One region of the Sorangium sp. So ce367 genome, then DNA from elsewhere that is predicted to be linked to it. Evidence: riboswitches for the same ligand, from Rfam matches in the RefSeq annotation. Region 1 holds a riboswitch; each other region holds the start of a gene.
The links. A riboswitch is a leader RNA that binds a small molecule or an ion and turns the genes downstream of it on or off. The one in region 1 is predicted to bind cobalamin.

Region 1 (4,186 bases):
GGGCTCAGCATAGCAGGCCCGAGAGGACACGGAATGACGCCCTCCCCGGCCCACGGCAGGCGCTTCCCCCCGGCGCGGGGCGCTGCTAACCACGCTCCATGACCGCTCAAGAACAGCAGCCGGGGGCCCCTGCTCGCGGTACGCTCCAGTTCGTCGCCGTCGAGCGCGCGGATCACGTCGCCATCGTGACCATCCAGCGGCCCGACAAACTCAACGCCCTGAACCCCGCCGTCCTCGGCGAGCTCACCACGGCCTTCCGCGACCTCCTCGCGCCCGCCGACGGCAACGAGGTCCGCGCGGCGGTGCTGACCGGTGCCGGCAAGGCGTTCGTCGCCGGCGCCGACATCGCGGAGATGGCGACCATGAACAGCATCGCCGCGAAACGGTTCGCCGACGCAGGCCACCGGCTCGCCGAGCTCATCGAGACTGCCCCCTTCCCCGTGATCGCCGCCGTCAACGGCTTCGCGCTGGGCGGCGGCTGCGAGCTCGCCCTCGCATGCGACTTCATCTACGCCGCCGAAGGCGCCAAGCTCGGCCAGCCCGAGGTGAACCTGGGCGTCATCCCGGGGTTCGGCGGGACCCAGCGGCTGCTGCGACGGGTCGGGCCAGGACGCGCGCGCGAGCTCGTCTATTCAGGAGACATGATCACCGCCCAGCAGGCGCTGTCGATCGGGCTCGTCAACGCCGTCTTCCCGGCGACCGAGCTCCTCGCGCGCGCCCGCGAGACCGCCCTCAAGATCGCCTCGCGCGGGCCGCTCGCCGTCGCCGCCGCCAAACGCGTCCTCCTGCGCGGCGAGAGCCTCGACCTCGCCGCCGCCAACGAGCTGGAAGCCCAGGCATTCGCCGCGCTCTTCGGCAGCGAAGATCAACAGCTCGGAATGAAAGCGTTCCTGGCGAAATCGCAGGCCACATTCACGGGCAAGTGAAGGCTCGGGAGGCGCGAACCGCGCGCTCGACGGCAAAAAAAATACCGCGCATCACGCTGGAGGGGGGCCCAGAATGACCGCGGCAGGGACACCGCGCCGGAGCCTTGAACGTCCGCCACGGTGCGAAGAAAAAAGACCGCATGCGCTCCGGGCTGGGGGGTCCGCGCCGGTGCGCATGCGGTAGTCAGATTGTGGCATCCGCATGCGCGTTGTCGATAACAAAGTGCAATGACTGCACGCCGAGCGAGCAGAGCGCTCCAGACACGAAGGCGGCCAGGCGGGCGCGCGACCCACACACACCAGCGCTGCGGGAATTCACGTTCGAGCCGGGCATACCCCTCCACCGGAGACAGCGCTCAGCGCAGCGTTCGCCGTGCATTCCGAGACGAGCGAACACGAAATCCCTCATCTCTTCAATAAGAGATGCCACGAGGCAGCGGGCCGTACACCGGACGCCTGCTCCCGAGTAAAGAGCCAGGACGAACAAAGCACACTGCGGAAAGAACGCGCCTGCGCCTTGTATTCAAGCGCACGAGAGACCTCGCTCAGGCGCAGCCCGCGACAGGCGCTGCACCCGCGCGGCGATAAAGTAAACAGATTTTCTCTAAGAGGGACATAATCCAAGACGTGTGCTCGACGATTCTTCGCGTGATGCGTCTGGGTCAATTTCTCGGCCTCGGCCATCGCATCACAGGGCCTCGATCGCTCGTCGGCGCGCCCATGTCTGCTCGATGGGGGCGCCGACGGGCGCGCGGCGCGCCTCGGCAGTGATGGCTTCGTGCGCCTCGGCAGTGCCCGCGAGGGCGAGGCGTCCACAAGCGGCAGGCATCACCGCCGCACCGACGCCGCGGACGAGGGCGCTCGCGGCGGGCCGGACCGCGCAAGGCGGAAGCTCGCGCCCCCGGTCGACCCACCCGGGTTCGCCCGGTCCGCGCGCCCGGGGTCCGCACCCCGGTACGCGCCCGGCTCGCGCGATCGCGCCGCCTGGATACACGGGCCGACGCGCGGGGCACCGCGCGCGAGGTGGAGCTGACCCGCGCTCGACGGGGAGCTCGTCCGACACGCCATGCCACAGGCAGCGCCCGCCGAGCGCCTCCTCCGCGATCGGGGCGCGACGTCCTTGACGCCGGGCACAAAACGGGATTACCGAGCACCGGCCTGACAATCCATTCCTCGGGTGCCCTCCGGGGCATAACAGGGAAGCCGGTGCAAAACCGGCGCGGTCCCGCCACCGTGAGTGGGGAGCTGCCTCCGAAGACCACTGGGCCCCATTAGAAGAGGCCTGGGAAGGTGGACGCAGCGCTGGGAGCTCGATCAGCTCCCTGAACCCATGAGCCGGGAGACCTACCCGAGCCTCCCACGAGGTGCAGCTTGCGCACGTCTTCGTGGCGTTCGGGTGCGGACTTCACCCGGAGCGCCGAAATCGGTCTTCACGGCCGCGCATTGTCGATCGCCGCCGTGTCCCTGGGGACGCTCCTCGCGCCCCGGCCCGCGGCCGCGATGCACCTCGCGGAAGGCGTCCTGCCGCTCGGCTGGTGCGCCTTCTGGAACGCGCTCGCCCTGCCCTTCGTCGCGATCGCCCTCCACCTGCTCCGGCGCCGCACCGAGCAGGACGCCTTCTACAAGCCGTTCGTCGGGCTCATCGCGGCCGCCGTCTTCGCGATCTCGTGCATGCCCGTGCCGGTGCCGACCGCCGGGACCTGCTCCCACCCGTGCGGCACAGGGCTCGCGGCGGTGCTCATCGGCCCCTGGATGACCGTCCTCGTCACCGTGGTGGCGCTCCTTATCCAGGCCCTCTTCCTGGCGCACGGCGGCATCACCACGCTCGGCGCCGACGTCGCGTCGATGGGCATCGCGGGCGCCTTCACCGGATATTTCGCCTTCCACCTCGCGCGGCGCTGCGGCGCGAACCTCTGGGTCGCGGGGTTCCTGGCGGGCGTGACGTCGGACTGGGCAACCTACGCCACCACGGCGCTCGCGCTCGCGCTCGGGCTCTCGGGCGAGGGGTCGGTGACGTCCATGTTCACGGGCGTCGCCCTGGCCTTCGTCCCCACCCAGCTGCCGCTCGGCCTGCTCGAGGGCGTCATGACCGCGGGGGCGCTCGCCTTCCTGCGCGCCCGGCGGCCCGACATCCTGGACCGGCTCCAGGTCGTCCGGCTCGCCCCGGGGGCGTCGTGACGCGGCGGCTCGGACAGCGCCCGCTGCCAGCGCCGCTCGCGCGGCGCGCGTGCGCGGTGGCGCTCCGGCTCGCCGCTTCCCTCTGGCTCGCCGCCTGCGGCAACGCGTCCTGGGACGGCGTCGACGAGGCCGTGGTGCGCCGCGTCGCCGAGGACGCAGGGCGCCACGACACGGGGCCGCTGTTCGCGGGCCTCGAGGGCGACCTCCTGCTCTTCGCGTTCCTCTGGGCCGGGCTCCTCGCCGGCTTCGCCCTCGGCTATTTCTCGCGCGTGCTCTTCGTCGAGCGCGCGGGCGCGCCCGCGGTCAAGGCCGGCGGCGAAGGCCTCCGTGCGGACTGACCCGCCCCCGCGGCTCCGCGACGTGGACGCCCGGCTCCGCCTCGGGGCCGCCGTGGCGGCGTGCTGCGTCGCCGCGGGCGCGCGCTCGCCCGCCACGCCGGCCGCGCTGCTCCTCCTCGCGTGCGCGGCCCTCCACCTCCAGGGCACGCCGGCGCGCGCCGTCCTCCGCGCCGCCGCGCCCGCCGCGTGGATCGGAGCGGTCGCGGCGGCGCTCGCGCTCGCGCTCACGCCGGGGGCGCCGCTCCTCCCCGGCGCGCCGTTCCCCGTCGACGCGATCACGGCCGAGGGGGCCCACCGCGCCATGGCCATCGGCGCGCGCGTCCTCGCGGCGGCCGCGGTGCTCCGGTGGCTCGCCGGCGCCGCCGCGCCCGCCGAGATCGAGGCGGCGCTCGCCGGGCTCGGCGTCCCCGCGGCCCTCGTCGAGCTGCTCGCGCTGACCCGGCGCTTCGCCGGCGTGCTCCAGCGCGCGGCCGACAGCGCGTGGAGCGCCGCCGCGCTCCGCGGCGGGTTCACCCGCCCCGGGGCCGCAGCGCGCTCGGCCGGCGCCGTCGCGGGCGTCGTGGCGCTCCGGACGCTCGAGCGCTCCGAGAGCGCCGCGCTCGCGATGCAGCTCCGCGGCTACCAGGGGAAGCTCCCCGTCGCCGACCGAAGGACGAGCGCGCCCGCCGCGAACGTCGCGTTCGCCGCCGCCGCCCTCGCGGCCCTCGGGCTCAGCGTCGCCGCGGGAGAGGCCGGATGATCGCG
Region 2 (4,186 bases), 960 kb from region 1:
TTCGAGTGGAAGCCCCGCCCGAAGTGGGCGAAGAGATCGACCCCCTCGACGGGCGACACGATCGCCGTGAGCTTCGGGAGCAGCTGCATCTGTCCCCGGGCGCCGCTCGACCTGTTCCCCGCCGCCTCGAGGTCCTCGCCCGGGTCGTCCACGTTGACGTCGATCCACTGCGCGCGCGCCCCGAGCACGACGCGGAGCCAGCGCCGGAGCCGGGCGTCCTGCTCGACGTAGACGCCGATCTGGCTCTCATCGACGTGGGTCCTGCTCTTCTCCTCGATCCGCTCGCGCGCCTCGTCGTGGTGGAGGGACTTGTCGATCGCGTCCGCGCGGATCTGCGCCCCCAGCGAGGTCGTGAACCTCGCCCCACCGAGCTCGTATTGCCTGCGGAACCGGAGATCGGCGCCGCCGACGGTGCGGTCGTCGTTCTGCTCGATCTGGTCGCCGTGGACGGGGTCCTCGCTGAAGAACGTGAAGTTCGAGTACAGCGTGAAGCGGTACCGGACGAGGTAGGCCAGCGCGCTCAGATCGGCGTCCCGCCACGCGGTGGAGTACGCGACGGACGCCATGTGCCGCTCGGTCGCCCCGCCCTCGGTCGGATCCACGGCGCCGAAATGGTCGATGCACGGCTGTCCGAACGCCGAGGGCGGCGGGTTCAGCCCGCCCTGCTCGCCCTCGCCGCACACGGCGCGCGCGGGGATCTGGCCGGAGCCGTGCCAGGTCGATCCATACGACATCCAGGTCATCTGGACCTTCCCGGTGTTGCCCAGATCGTGCGTGGCCCGCAGGTACACGTTGAAGCGCTTGAGCCGCTCCGGGCTCAGGAACGGCCCGTCGTTCCGGTAGATCTCCGCCGCGGCCACCGCGCGCCACGTGTCGCCGAGATCCGGCGAGGCGATGACGAGGCCGCGCTGGATACCGTACTGCCCCAGGCTGACCTGCGCGTAGCTCTCCTCGAGCTTCTCGGCGAAGCGCAGGTTGACGGCGCCCGCCGTACCGAAGTCGCCGATGCTCGCGTAATAAGGCCCCTTGTAGCCGTCGAGCCCTGTCACGAGCTCCGGGATCATGAAGTAGAGATCGGTGAAGCCGTGCCCGTGGCCGTGGCTGACCATGTTGACGGGCACGCCGTCGACGAAGAAGGCGACGTCGGTCCCATGATCCGCGTCGAATCCGCGGAGGAAGTACTGGTTCGCCTTGCCCCCGCCCGCGTGCTGCACGGCGAAGAGCCCGGGGACCGACTCGAGGAGGTCGCCCGGCCGGAGCCTCGGCCTGAGCTCGAGCTCCCGGTGTCCGACGGAGACGCGCGACGCGGCCTCGCTGCCCGGCTTCTCCGCCTGGATCGTCACTTCGATCGCGGCGTCGCCCGCGGGCGCACCCTCGCCGGTGGGCGCTGCAGCGGCGGTCTCCGGCGGGGCAGCGGGCGCCTCGGGGGTGTCGCCCTCGGCGCGCGCGGGCCGCGCGGCGGCCAGCACCATGGATAACGCGGCGAGCAGGTGAAATGGATGGCGGTGCCCGTGGCTCGTCGTGACCGTCTCGCGCAGCATTCGTGTCCTCCTTCGCCGCAATCGCGCGGAGCGGCGTCGGGCCGCTCGCGTCGAGCTCCGCGAGGACGAAATGGCTGGCCATCGCACGGTGCGCTGGACCGACCTCTCGCCCCCGCGGGCGACCGGAAGGCGACGCGGGGGCGGTTCGGTATCCGGGACGTGCGCAGAGAGGTGGAGCTGCACCGGCTCGGACCTCACCGCCTCCCTCGAGGCTCCCAGGTCGAACCGGCGCCGGATGTCTCCCGCCGCCGGGCGCTGGCAGGTCTTCGGGCTCGCGAGCGCTCCGGTCTGACCGGCTCCCTACTGTCCACCGCTTCCCAGCCCTCGGCGGGCCAGTGCATGGGGTGGAGGTCGTTCTCGCTTACCGCTGCGGGGCAGCCCCGGAATTTCACCGGGTTCCCTCTTCGGCCCAGGCGAACGCCCGGGCACCAGCACGGCGCGCACCCTATGGCCGTGCGCCTTCGGCTGTCAATCGCTACCGCTCGGCTCGCCCGCTCGACGCGCGCCGCTCTCGCGCCATGCGCGCGCCTCGCGCTCTCCATCCGAGCGCCTCGACGCGGGCCTGCCGTGCAGGCCGAACGTTCGGGCTCTAGCGAGGATGGGCTCGCTCCTCCGTGGGTCGCGTGCTACACGGCCGCCGCCGTATATGCCCCGTAACGATCTCCGCAACATCGCCATCGTCGCCCACGTCGACCACGGGAAGACGACCCTCGTCGATCACATGCTCCGCCAGTCGGGCGCCTTCCGAGAGAACGAGGTCGTGGCCGAGCGGGTCATGGACTCGAACGACCTCGAGCGGGAGCGCGGCATCACCATCCTCGCGAAGAACACGAGCATCCGGTACCGCGGGGTCAAGATCAACATCGTCGACACGCCCGGCCACTCCGACTTCGGCGGGGAGGTCGAGCGCACGCTCATGATGGCCGACGGGGCGCTCCTCCTCGTCGACGCCGCCGAGGGCCCGCTGCCGCAGACGCGCTTCGTGCTCTCGAAGTGCCTCCAGCGCGGCTTTCCGGTCATCGTGGTCATCAACAAGATCGACCGGAGCGACGCGCGCGCCCACGAGGTGCTCTCCGAGGTGTTCGACCTCTTCTGCGACCTCGAGGCGAGCGACGCGCAGATGGACTTCTCGACGCTCTACGCGATCGCGAAGTTCGGGCAGGCGAAGCGCGAGCTCGAGCACGAGGCGAAGGACCTCGAGCCGCTCTTCGAGACCATCCTCGAGCGGGTCCCCGGCCCCTCCGGTGACCCCGACGGTCCGCTCCAGGTCATCGTCTGCAACACGACCCACGACGAGTACGTGGGCCGGCTCGCGGTCGGCCGCGTGGTCCGCGGCACCGCCCGGTCCGGCGCCGACGTCGCGCTCCTCGGCGAGGGCGGCCAGTCGCGCGGCTACGTGAAGATGCTCTACGCCTACGAGGGGCTGAAGCGCGTCGCGGTCGAGAGCGCCGTCGCGGGCGAGGTGATCGCGATCGCCGGGCTCGACACGGTCACGATCGGCGACACGATCACGGATCCGGCGCACCCCGAGGCGCTGCCGCGGATCGTGGTCGAGGAGCCGACGATCAAGATGAAGATCGGCGTCAACACGTCGACGTTCGCCGGCAAGAGCAAGCAGTCGAAGTTCCTGACGAGCCGTCACCTGAAGGAGCGGCTCGAGCGCGAGGCGATGAAGAACCTCGCGATCCGGGTGGAGCCGACCGAGGTGCCCGACACGTTCGTGGTGCTCGGCCGCGGCGAGCTCCAGCTGGCGATCCTGGTCGAGACGATGCGGCGCGAGGGGTACGAGATGCAGCTCTCGAACCCCGAGGTGGTGACGCGCGAGATCGACGGCGAGGTGATGGAGCCGCTCGAGCTCGTGGTCGTGGACGTGCCGGACACCTACGTCGGCATCGTGACCGAGCGCCTCAGCTCCCGGCGCGGCCGGATGGTGAAGATGACGAACCCCGGCTTCGGCCGCGCCCGCCTCGAGTTCCGGGTGCCGTCGCGCGGGCTCATCGGCTTCCGCGGCGAGTTCCTGACGGCGACGCGCGGGACGGGCCTGCTCAACACGATGTTCGACGGCTGGGCGCCCTGGGGCGGCCCGATGATGCGCCGCCCGACCGGCGCCATCGTCGCCGATCGCGTCGGCGTGGCGACCCCGTACGCGCTGCACCACCTGCAGCCGCGCGGCATGTTCTTCATCGTCCCCGGCGTCGAGGTCTACGAGGGGATGATCATCGGCGAGCACAACCGGCCGAACGACACCGACGTCAACGTCATCAAGGAGAAGAAGCTGTCGAACGTGCGCAACCACGGCAAGGACGAGAACGTCCTCCTGGCCAGCCCGCGGCTGCTCACGATCGAGACGGCGATGGAGTGGATCGACGGCGACGAGCTCGTCGAGGTCACGCCCGACGCGGTGCGCGTCCGCAAGAAGGTGCTCGCGTGCAACCGCCGGGAGCGCCGCGAGGACGCGATCGAGCAATCGCAGGCGGTGGAGTGAGCGACCGGGGGCGCGCGGGACGTGCGGGGCGTTTGATGCGCGCCCCTGCCGTGCCTGCCGCGCGATAGGATGCCCTGATGAGAACGCCGCTGCTCTTCGCTTTCCTGGCTTCGCTCGTCGCGCTCGCGGGGGCGGGCGCTTGCGGCGGGGCCGTCGTCGT
Region 3 (4,186 bases), 5.2 Mb from region 1:
GTCGCCGCCGCCGTGGACGCCGCCCGTCGACGGCGGCGGCGAATCCACGTTGCACCCGAGGATCGGAATCGAGATCGCGAACGCAAACAGACTGATCTTCACCATGTTGACTCCAGTGTGAAAAACACGCTCCGCCCCGGGAGCGGAAACCCGACGACATCCGTGCGCCGCGCGTCCAGGAGGTCCGCGACGCGACCTCTCACCGCGAGGTGCCCGCCGAGCCACCTCGCCTCCGCGTCGAGGTCGAGGGTCGCTTGCTCCGCGATCACGCCGAGCCCGGCGGGATCGGCGTACCGGCTCGACTGGTACACGGCCCGGATCTCGCCCGACGCGCCCGAGAACACGCCGCCGCCCGGGCGCTTCCACTCGGCGTGCAGGCGCGGCGCGACGACGAGGCGCGAGCGGAACGGGAGGAGGTCGTTCCTCGTCGTCCGCCCCGCCGTCGTGTCCCGCGGATCGAGCAGCGTCGCCGCGATCTCGGCGCGGAGGAACGGGGTCACCTCGACCCCGGCCAGGAGCTCCGCGCCCACGACGCGGGCGCGGCCGACGTTGTACGGGCTCACGTAGCCCTGGCCGGACTTCTCGTACGCGACGAGCCCGGAGACCGCGCTCCCGAACGCGAACACGTCGATGAAGGCGCCGCGCAGCACGGCGCCGCGCCCCGTCTGCGCCCGGATCCCGGCCTCGATCGTGGCGCCCGACTCCGGCTCGAGCTCCGCGTTGCCGTGGACGACGCCGGAGACGCCGTACACCTCGCCGAGCGTCGGGACGCGGACGTAGCGGCCCACGGTCGCGAGGAGCCGGAGCCTGTCGCTCCCCGCCTCCACGCCGACCCGCCCGGTCGGGACGAGCACGTCGCAAGGGCGCTCGCGGTCGGCCCCGGTGGCGTGGCACTCCCCGCTCGCGAGGGCGTGCAGCGCGAGCCCCTCGCCGAGGCGCGCCTCCGCGCTGACGGCGCCGCGCGCGAACGAGCGCCGCGTCCGCGCGAGCGGTACGTCGTCCGGCGCGCGTGAGATGCCCTCGCGCGCGACCGAGAGCACGGGCCGCACACGGAGCCGGTCGGCGAAGGAGAGCGTCGCCCCGAGCGTCTGCTCCAGGCGGCGGCCGGCGAGCCGGAGCTCAGGCGTCTGCAGCGCGAGCTCGAAGAGGGGGTCGTGGACCTCCGACCGCGCCTCGATGAACGAGGTGCGCGCCTCGAGCGTGTGCTGCGCCTCTCCGCCGAACGGCACCCGCGCCGCGACGGACGCCAGCGCGCGCCGCGACTCCCCCCGCGCCTCGCGGGACGGCAGGAGCGCGAGCCTCGGCACGCCCTGCTCGCGGCCTGTGCCGTTCGCGATCACGTCGACGATCGCGCCGCCGCCGAGCTCGACGCGCGCGAGCGCCCACGCGTCGATCGTGCGCACGTCGGCGTTCTGCCGGCGCTCCACGGTGTCGTCGCTCTCGTCGAAGAGCGTCCCGCCATCGTTGACGAACGCGTAGCGGTTCTCCGCGGCCTCCGCGCTCACCCCGACGATCGCGCTCACCGGGCCCGCGCTGGCGCCAGCGAACGCCCACCCGCGCCGCGCGCCGAGCGAGCCCGCCATGGCGCCCACGCCGGCCGTCGTCCGGGAAGGCCGCCGCGGCTCGAAGAAGATCGCGCCGCCCGGGCCGAGGCGGTCGGCCTCGATGGGCGCGTGGCCGCGGTAGATCTCGATGCGCTCGATGAGCCAGAGGGGCACGAGGGAGAGATCCGCCGTCCCCACGACGTCGTCGTTCAGGCGGACGCCGGCGAGGTACACCGGCGTCTGCGTGGCGGTCGCCCCCCGGAGGGCCGCTGTCGCCGGCCCGCCGAAGCCGCCCGACTCGATGATGAGCACGCCCGGCTGCGTGCGGAGCACGTCCGCCGCCCCGAGCCCCGCGCCGGTGAGGCGCTCGCGGCCCAGCACCGACCCCGCGACGGACCTGTCCTTGGGCGGCGCGGGCGCGCGCATGTGATCCCCCTCGACGCGCACCTCCAGCGGGTCTGCACCCGGCGGAGCGGCAGCGGGATCACCCCCCTGCTCGCCCGCAGGCCGGCGCGGATCGTCGGCGCGGGCGGCAGGCGAGGCTGCCACGGCGCTGCAGGCGGCGAGCGAGAGCCAGCGCGCCACGCCGGCGCTCCGGCGCCGACGCGACCGACGATCAGAGGAATCAACCATTCACGCGCCGCCTGCCCGCGTCGACCCAGCGCTGCTCCGGGTGAGCTGAGAGCCGAAGCGAGGGGGCTGCGTGACGGGCCACGGCACCGCGCGCGAGCGAGGTGGTCGAGAGCCTGGGCGCCTTCCCCTCGAAGGCTCAGGTCAGCGCGCGCCAGCGCACCGGCGCGCGCACCTTCGGCAGGTCTTCGGACTCACGGGCGCTGCGGCCGTCGCCGGTCGCTCTCCTACACATCACCGCTTCCCAGGCTGCTCTGGTGCATGCCCAGTGCTTCTTGGTGATGGTCGTTCCCGTTCACCGCTGCGGGGGCAGTCCCGGATTCTCACCGGGTTCCCTTTTCAGCTCGCCAGGGGATGGCCGGACGAGCACCGATGGCGGGGCGACTCGTCGCACCCGTCACGCAGGATGTCAACGCTGAAGCGAAGGCCCGGAGCGCCCCGTCCGCGAGCCCACCGGCGACGCACACCCGAGACAGAATCGGGAGTCCCTTGACAGTCTTGCACGCGCGTGCCATGAGTTACTTGAAACTGATTTTCTTTATCAGTTGTCAGAGACGAGCGGCCCGAGACCTGACGTCCAGCGCCCGATGACCTGAGCCCACGTGGCTCTCGACGCCCATCGGAGCTGAATGTGACGAGTTCCATCTCGATACCGGCCTCTGTCGGGCTGCCCGCGGTGAACGCAGGGCAGCTGTTGAAGCAATACACCCCTGAGTCGGCGTTCTTCTTCGCGTCGCCGACACGCACGCTCCTCGCGCAGGGCGTACACGACATGATCCTCGAGCCGAACGGCGCGGATCAGGGCGATCGCCTCGCGGACCGCGTCACGAGGGTGCTCGCGTCGGCGTCGAGGGCCGGCGCCGGCCAGGGCTTCCCCATGGTGGTCGGCGCGGTGCCGTTCAACAGCACGTCGCCGGCGCACCTCATCGTGCCGAGGGCGATCCAGAGCGCGGGCCCGCTCAATTACACGTCGGAATCGCCGCGGTCGCACCTGCCGATCACCATCCAGGAGCTGCGCCAGGTCCCCGAGCCCCGCGACTACGTGCGCGGCGTCGAGACGGCGGTGGGCCTGATGCGGTCCGAGGCGCTGAGCAAGGTGGTCCTCTCCAGGATGCTGGAGATGGTCCTGCGAGAGCCGGTCGATCTCCGCCTCGTCCTCCAGCGCCTCTCGCAGCAGAACCGGAACGGCTACACCTTCGCCGCCAACCTCTCGGATCCCACGGCGGGGCTCTCCAGCTCCGAGCGCGGCGTCTCGACCTCGCGCGCGCGGACGCTCATCGGCGCGAGCCCGGAGCTGCTCCTGTCCCGCTCCGGGCTCCGGGTGATCGCCAATCCGCTCGCCGGCTCCGCGGTCCGCAGCCCCGACCCCGACGAGGACCGCCGGCGGGCGATCGCCCTGCTCGCGTCCGAGAAGGACCGGCACGAGCACGCGATCGTCGTCGACGCCGTCGCCGCCGCGCTCCGGCCGTTCTGCCGGCGCCTGAGCGTCCCCGACGAGCCCTCGCTCACGCAGACCCCCACGCTGTGGCACCTGTCGAGCCGGCTCACCGGGGAGCTGCGCGATCTCTCGATCTCCTCGATGAAGCTGGCCACCGCGCTGCACCCGACCCCCGCCGTGTGCGGATACCCCACGGACCGCGCCCGCGAGGCCATCGGGGCGATCGAGCGGTTCGATCGCGGGTTCTTCACGGGGCTCGTGGGCTGGTCCGACGCGAGCGGCGACGGCGAGTGGGCGGTCGTCATCCGCTGCGCCGACGTCGCCGGCCGGGCGCTCCGCCTCTATGCCGGGGCCGGGATCGTCATCGGCTCGAACGGCGAGCACGAGCTCGCCGAGACCACCGCCAAGCTCGGGACCATGCTGAACGCGCTCGGCCTCAACCAGGCGCCGGAGAGGGCATGATCGCTCCTGAGGAGAGCCGGCAGGCGCCCGCGGAGGCGCGACCGCAGGCGCTCGACGGCTGGACTCCGTGGCCGGCCGAGATGGCCGCTCTCTACCGGCGCGCCGGCTACTG
Region 4 (4,186 bases), 5.2 Mb from region 1:
GTCCGGTACACGGCGCGGAGCTCCTCGGGCAGCTCGTCCATGCCCTGGACCGAGCCCTCCGCGAGCTTGAGCCGGGCGCGCACCGCGTCGTTCCAGGCGCCGAGCCGCTTGAGCTCCGCGACCAGGTAGCGGTTCATCTGCAGGAAGTCCCCCGAGAGCGTCTCGCGCTTGAAGAGGTTGGACACCTGCGGCTCGATGCACTCGTAGCAGCCCGCGATCGACGCGATGGTGGCCGTCGGCGCGATGGCGACGAGCAGCGAGTTCCTGAGCCCCTCGGCCTGGACGCGCGCGCGGAGCGCCTCCCAGCGCGCCGCGTCCTCCGGGACGACGTTCCACGCGTCGAACTGGAGCTCTCCGCGCGCGGCGCGCGTCTCGTCGAACGCCGGGTGCCGCCCCTTCTCCGCCGCGAGGTCCGCGGACGTCGTGAGCGCGTGGTAATACACCTCCTCCGAGATCCGCCTGGAGAGCTCCCGCGCCGCCGGGGCGTCGAAGGGCAGGCGCATCTGGAAGAACACGTCCTGAAGGCCCATGAGCCCGAGCCCGACAGGCCGCCAGCGGAGGTTCGATCGCCTCGTCGAGGGGATGGGGTAGTAGTTGAGGTCGATGACGCGGTCGAGCTGGCGGACCGCGGTCCGCACCGTGCGCGCGAGCTTCTCGAAGTCGAACGCAATCGCGCCGTCCGCCAGCGTGACCGTGTGGCGAGCGAGGTTGATCGAGCCCAGGTTGCAGACGGCCGACTCCTCGTTCGAGGTCACCTCCAGGATCTCGGTGCAGAGGTTCGAGAGGTGGACGATCCGGCCCGGCAGCGCCGTCTGGTTGCAGGCGCGGTTCGACTTGTCCTTGAACGTCATCCAGCCGTTGCCGGTCTGCGCGAGCGTGCGCATCATCCGCGCGTAGAGCTCGCGGGCCTTCATCGTCTTCTTGGCGAGGCCCGCCCGCTCGGCCTCGACGTACCGACGATCGAACTCCTCACCGTAGAGATCGGGGAGATCGCGCGCGTCCTTCGGGTCGAACAGGCTCCATTCGCCGTCGGCCTCGACCCGCTTCATGAAGAGGTCCGGGACCCAGCTCGCGAGGTTCAGGTTGTGCGTGCGCGCGGCCTCGTCGCCCGTGTTGTCGCGCAGCGAGAGGAACTCCTCGACGTCGGCGTGCCACGGCTCGAGGTAGACGCAGCAGGCGCCCTTGCGCTTGCCGCCCTGGTTCACGGCCGCGACGGACGCGTCGAGCGTCTTGAGCCACGGCACGATCCCGCTGGAGTGCCCGTTGGTGCTCTCGATGAGCGAGCCGCGCGAGCGCACCCGGTGGTAGGCGAGCCCGATGCCGCCCGAGAACTTCGAGAGCATCGCGACGTCGGTGTAGCGCTGGTAGATGGTCTCGAGGTGATCGTCCGGCGAGTCGAGCAGAAAGCAGCTCGAGAGCTGCTCGTGGCTCGTCCCGGAGTTGAACATCGTCGGTGAGCTCGGCAGGTAATCGAGCGACGAGAAGAGCCGGTAGAGCTCGGTCGCCTGCGCCGCCGTCTCGGAGAGCGCGCACGCGATGCGCAGGAAGAACTGCTGCGGCGTCTCGATGACGAGGCGCGTCTCGGGGTGCTTCAGCAGGTAGCGGTCGTAGAGGGTCCGCAGGCCGAAGTACTCGAGCTCGTGATCGCGCCTCGGCTCGATGGCGTCGTTCAGCTTGCGGGCGTTCTGCGCCACGAAGCCGTGGAGCCGATCGTTGATGAGGCCCAGCCGCCGCCCCACGGCGATGGACTGCGAGAAGGCATGGATCTCCTGATTGCGGACTTCCTTGTCGATGTACGTGGCGAGCAGGCGCGCCGCGAGCTTCGCGTACTGGGGCTCATCCGCGATGAGCGACGCCGCCGTCTGGATGGAGAGCTGATCGAGCTCGCGCGTCGTCGCGCCGTCGTAGAGGCCGCTGATGGTCTTTGTCGCGACGCGGAGCGCGTCCACGTCGGACAGGGCCGCGCACGAGCGGCTCACCGCCCGGACGATCTTGTTGACGTCCACGGGCTCGCTCGACCCGTTCCTCTTCTTCACCCGCATCGTCGTGTGCGGGGGCGCCTCCTCCGCGCCGGCGCTCGTCATGGCGGGCGCCTGGGGTGCGTGGAGTGCGTGGAGCGCGCGCAACGGCGCCGCGCCGTTGCTCTTCACCAACGGTTCGTTCAGCATGGCATCCTCCTCGTCGTGCTCGTTCCGAGCGGTCCCGGACCGCTCGCGTCGATGCCGCGAGAGCGAAGAGGCCAGCCGATGCGCACGGGTGCGCCAGGCTCTTTGGAGGAGCCCTCGGACCGACCGCTCGCCCCCGCGGGCGAAAGGAAGACAGCGCGGGAGGGGGTCGGAACCGGGACAAGCGCGAGAGTCTGCGCCAGCTCGGACCTACCCGCCTCCCTCGAGGCTTCCAGGTCAAACCGGCGCCGGATGTCTCCCCAGCGCAGGATGTTGGCAGGTCTTCGGGCTCACGAGCGCTCCGGCTCTCGCCGGATTCCTACGGTCCACCGCTTCCCAGCCCGAGGGCCAGTGCTCGTCGTGGAGATCGTTCTCGCTTACCGCTGCGGGGCAGCCCCGGATTCACACCGGGTTCCCTTTTGAGCCCCGAGCCGAAGCCCGAGGCACCAACACGGGCACTACATATGGTGGTGCAGTGAGCCGGTCAAGCGAGATGTTGTGGGGGAGCTCCGTTGCTCGGTTGCATGCGCGGTTGCGTGGTCGCGCGGTCGACACACGCTGGCCTGGCGGTGCGCGCTGCGGCGGGCCACAACCCGGGCCTATGCCGCTCAGCGAAGCGCTTCCGGCCGATCCGCTCGACGACCTCGTCGCGCTCCTGCGCGGCAAGAGGATCGTGGCGCTGACGGGCGCGGGGTGCAGCACCGAGTCCGGCATCCCCGATTATCGAGGGCCCGAGACGCGGCGCCGCGCGCGGAACCCGATCCAGGGGCGGGAGTTCTCCCGCTCGGCCGAGATCCGGCAGCGCTACTGGGCGCGCGCCGTGATCGGCTGGGAGCGTTTCTCCAGGGCCGAGCCGAACCCTGCCCACCGCGCCCTCGCGCGGCTGGAGGACGGCGGGCAGCTCGATGGCCTCATCACGCAGAACGTCGACGGCCTCCACCAGGCCGCGGGCAGCCGCCGCGTCATCGAGCTGCACGGGACGCTCTCCGAGGTCGCCTGCCTCGCGTGCGGCGCGATGGAGCGGCGCGCCGCCCTCCAGGAGCGGCTCCTCGCCCAGAACCCCGGCTGGCTGCGCCTCGCGGCCGACGTCGCCCCCGACGGCGACGCCGACCTGCCCGCCGAGCACGTGGCGGGCTTCCGTGCGCCGCCGTGCCTCCGCTGCGAGGGGCCGCTCAAGCCGCGCGTCGTCTTCTTCGGCGAGAACGTGGCCCGGCCGATCGTCGACGCGGCGTTCGCGCTCGTGGACGCGGCGGACGCGCTCCTCGTCGTCGGCTCGTCGCTGGCGGTCTTCTCGGGCTACCGCTTCGTGCTGCGCGCCGCGCAGCGAGGCATCCCGATCGCCATGATCAACCTCGGCTCCGCGCGCGGCGAGGAGCTCGGCGCGCTGAAGATCGAGGCCCGCGCCGGCGAGGTGCTGCCGCGCCTCGCCGAGGCGCTCTGCGCCGGCGTGACCGCGGCGCGGCGCTGAGGCGCCGAGCGCCGGCGCACGCGCGGCGCTGGCATCACCCGCGCCGGTACATCACGTCGCTGCGGAGGACGTACTTGCTCCCCCGAGTCACGGCGGCGCCGCGGTGGAGCCGGCGGTGCTCGAACAGGAGCGCCATCCCGCGCCGCGGGGCGATGCTCCGGCCGCCCCAGAAATCGGTCGTGCCGCCCTCGAAGTCGTCGTTCAGGTAGACCATCGCGGTGAACAGGCTCCGCTCGCCGTCGGATCGCACGAACGACCCGTCGCCGTGCCAGTTGAAATATTCGCCCTCGGTGTAGCGATAGTAGCGGAAGCGCTCGTTCAGCCCGACGGCGCGGTGGAGGCCGAAGCTCGGCGGCATCCACGGCGCGAGCCGCTCCCAGAGGCTCGCGGCGAGGCCCGGATCGTCGATCATGACGCGGCCGTTCCTGCGCACCTCGAGGTTGATCACCTCGCCGCCCCCGATCGGCGCCTGCTCGAAGCCTCGCGCCTCGGCGAGCGCGATGAAGCCCTCGCACTCCTCGGGCGACAGGACGTTCGTCACCGTGAAGATGCG

Region 2: it holds a riboswitch for cobalamin, as region 1 does, so the genes downstream of both, WME97_RS04880 (TonB-dependent receptor) here and WME97_RS01370 (energy-coupling factor ABC transporter permease) in region 1, are expected to answer to the same signal.
Region 3: it holds a riboswitch for cobalamin, as region 1 does, so the genes downstream of both, WME97_RS21285 (TonB-dependent receptor) here and WME97_RS01370 (energy-coupling factor ABC transporter permease) in region 1, are expected to answer to the same signal.
Region 4: it holds a riboswitch for cobalamin, as region 1 does, so the genes downstream of both, WME97_RS21270 (ribonucleoside-diphosphate reductase subunit alpha) here and WME97_RS01370 (energy-coupling factor ABC transporter permease) in region 1, are expected to answer to the same signal.

What each region holds. Positions count from the first base shown of each region.
Region 1 is NZ_CP150334.1:346,195-350,380, reverse strand. It holds gene WME97_RS01375 (enoyl-CoA hydratase/isomerase family protein) at 99-926, shown strand; cobalamin riboswitch at 2,085-2,292, shown strand; gene WME97_RS01370 (energy-coupling factor ABC transporter permease) at 2,391-3,104, shown strand; gene WME97_RS01365 (hypothetical protein) at 3,101-3,442, shown strand; gene WME97_RS01360 (CbiQ family ECF transporter T component) at 3,432-4,181, shown strand; gene WME97_RS01355 (energy-coupling factor ABC transporter ATP-binding protein) at 4,178-4,186, shown strand, end outside.
Region 2 is NZ_CP150334.1:1,302,060-1,306,245, reverse strand. It holds gene WME97_RS04880 (TonB-dependent receptor) at 1-1,541, opposite strand, end outside; cobalamin riboswitch at 1,782-1,989, opposite strand; gene typA (translational GTPase TypA) at 2,140-4,026, shown strand; gene WME97_RS04870 (hypothetical protein) at 4,104-4,186, shown strand, end outside.
Region 3 is NZ_CP150334.1:5,579,010-5,583,195, forward strand. It holds gene WME97_RS21280 (hypothetical protein) at 1-105, opposite strand, end outside; gene WME97_RS21285 (TonB-dependent receptor) at 99-2,129, opposite strand; cobalamin riboswitch at 2,337-2,563, opposite strand; gene dhbC (isochorismate synthase DhbC) at 2,806-4,074, shown strand; gene WME97_RS21295 ((2,3-dihydroxybenzoyl)adenylate synthase) at 4,071-4,186, shown strand, end outside.
Region 4 is NZ_CP150334.1:5,572,297-5,576,482, reverse strand. It holds gene WME97_RS21270 (ribonucleoside-diphosphate reductase subunit alpha) at 1-2,168, opposite strand, end outside; cobalamin riboswitch at 2,424-2,631, opposite strand; gene WME97_RS21265 (NAD-dependent protein deacetylase) at 2,767-3,633, shown strand; gene WME97_RS21260 (prolyl hydroxylase family protein) at 3,668-4,186, opposite strand, start outside.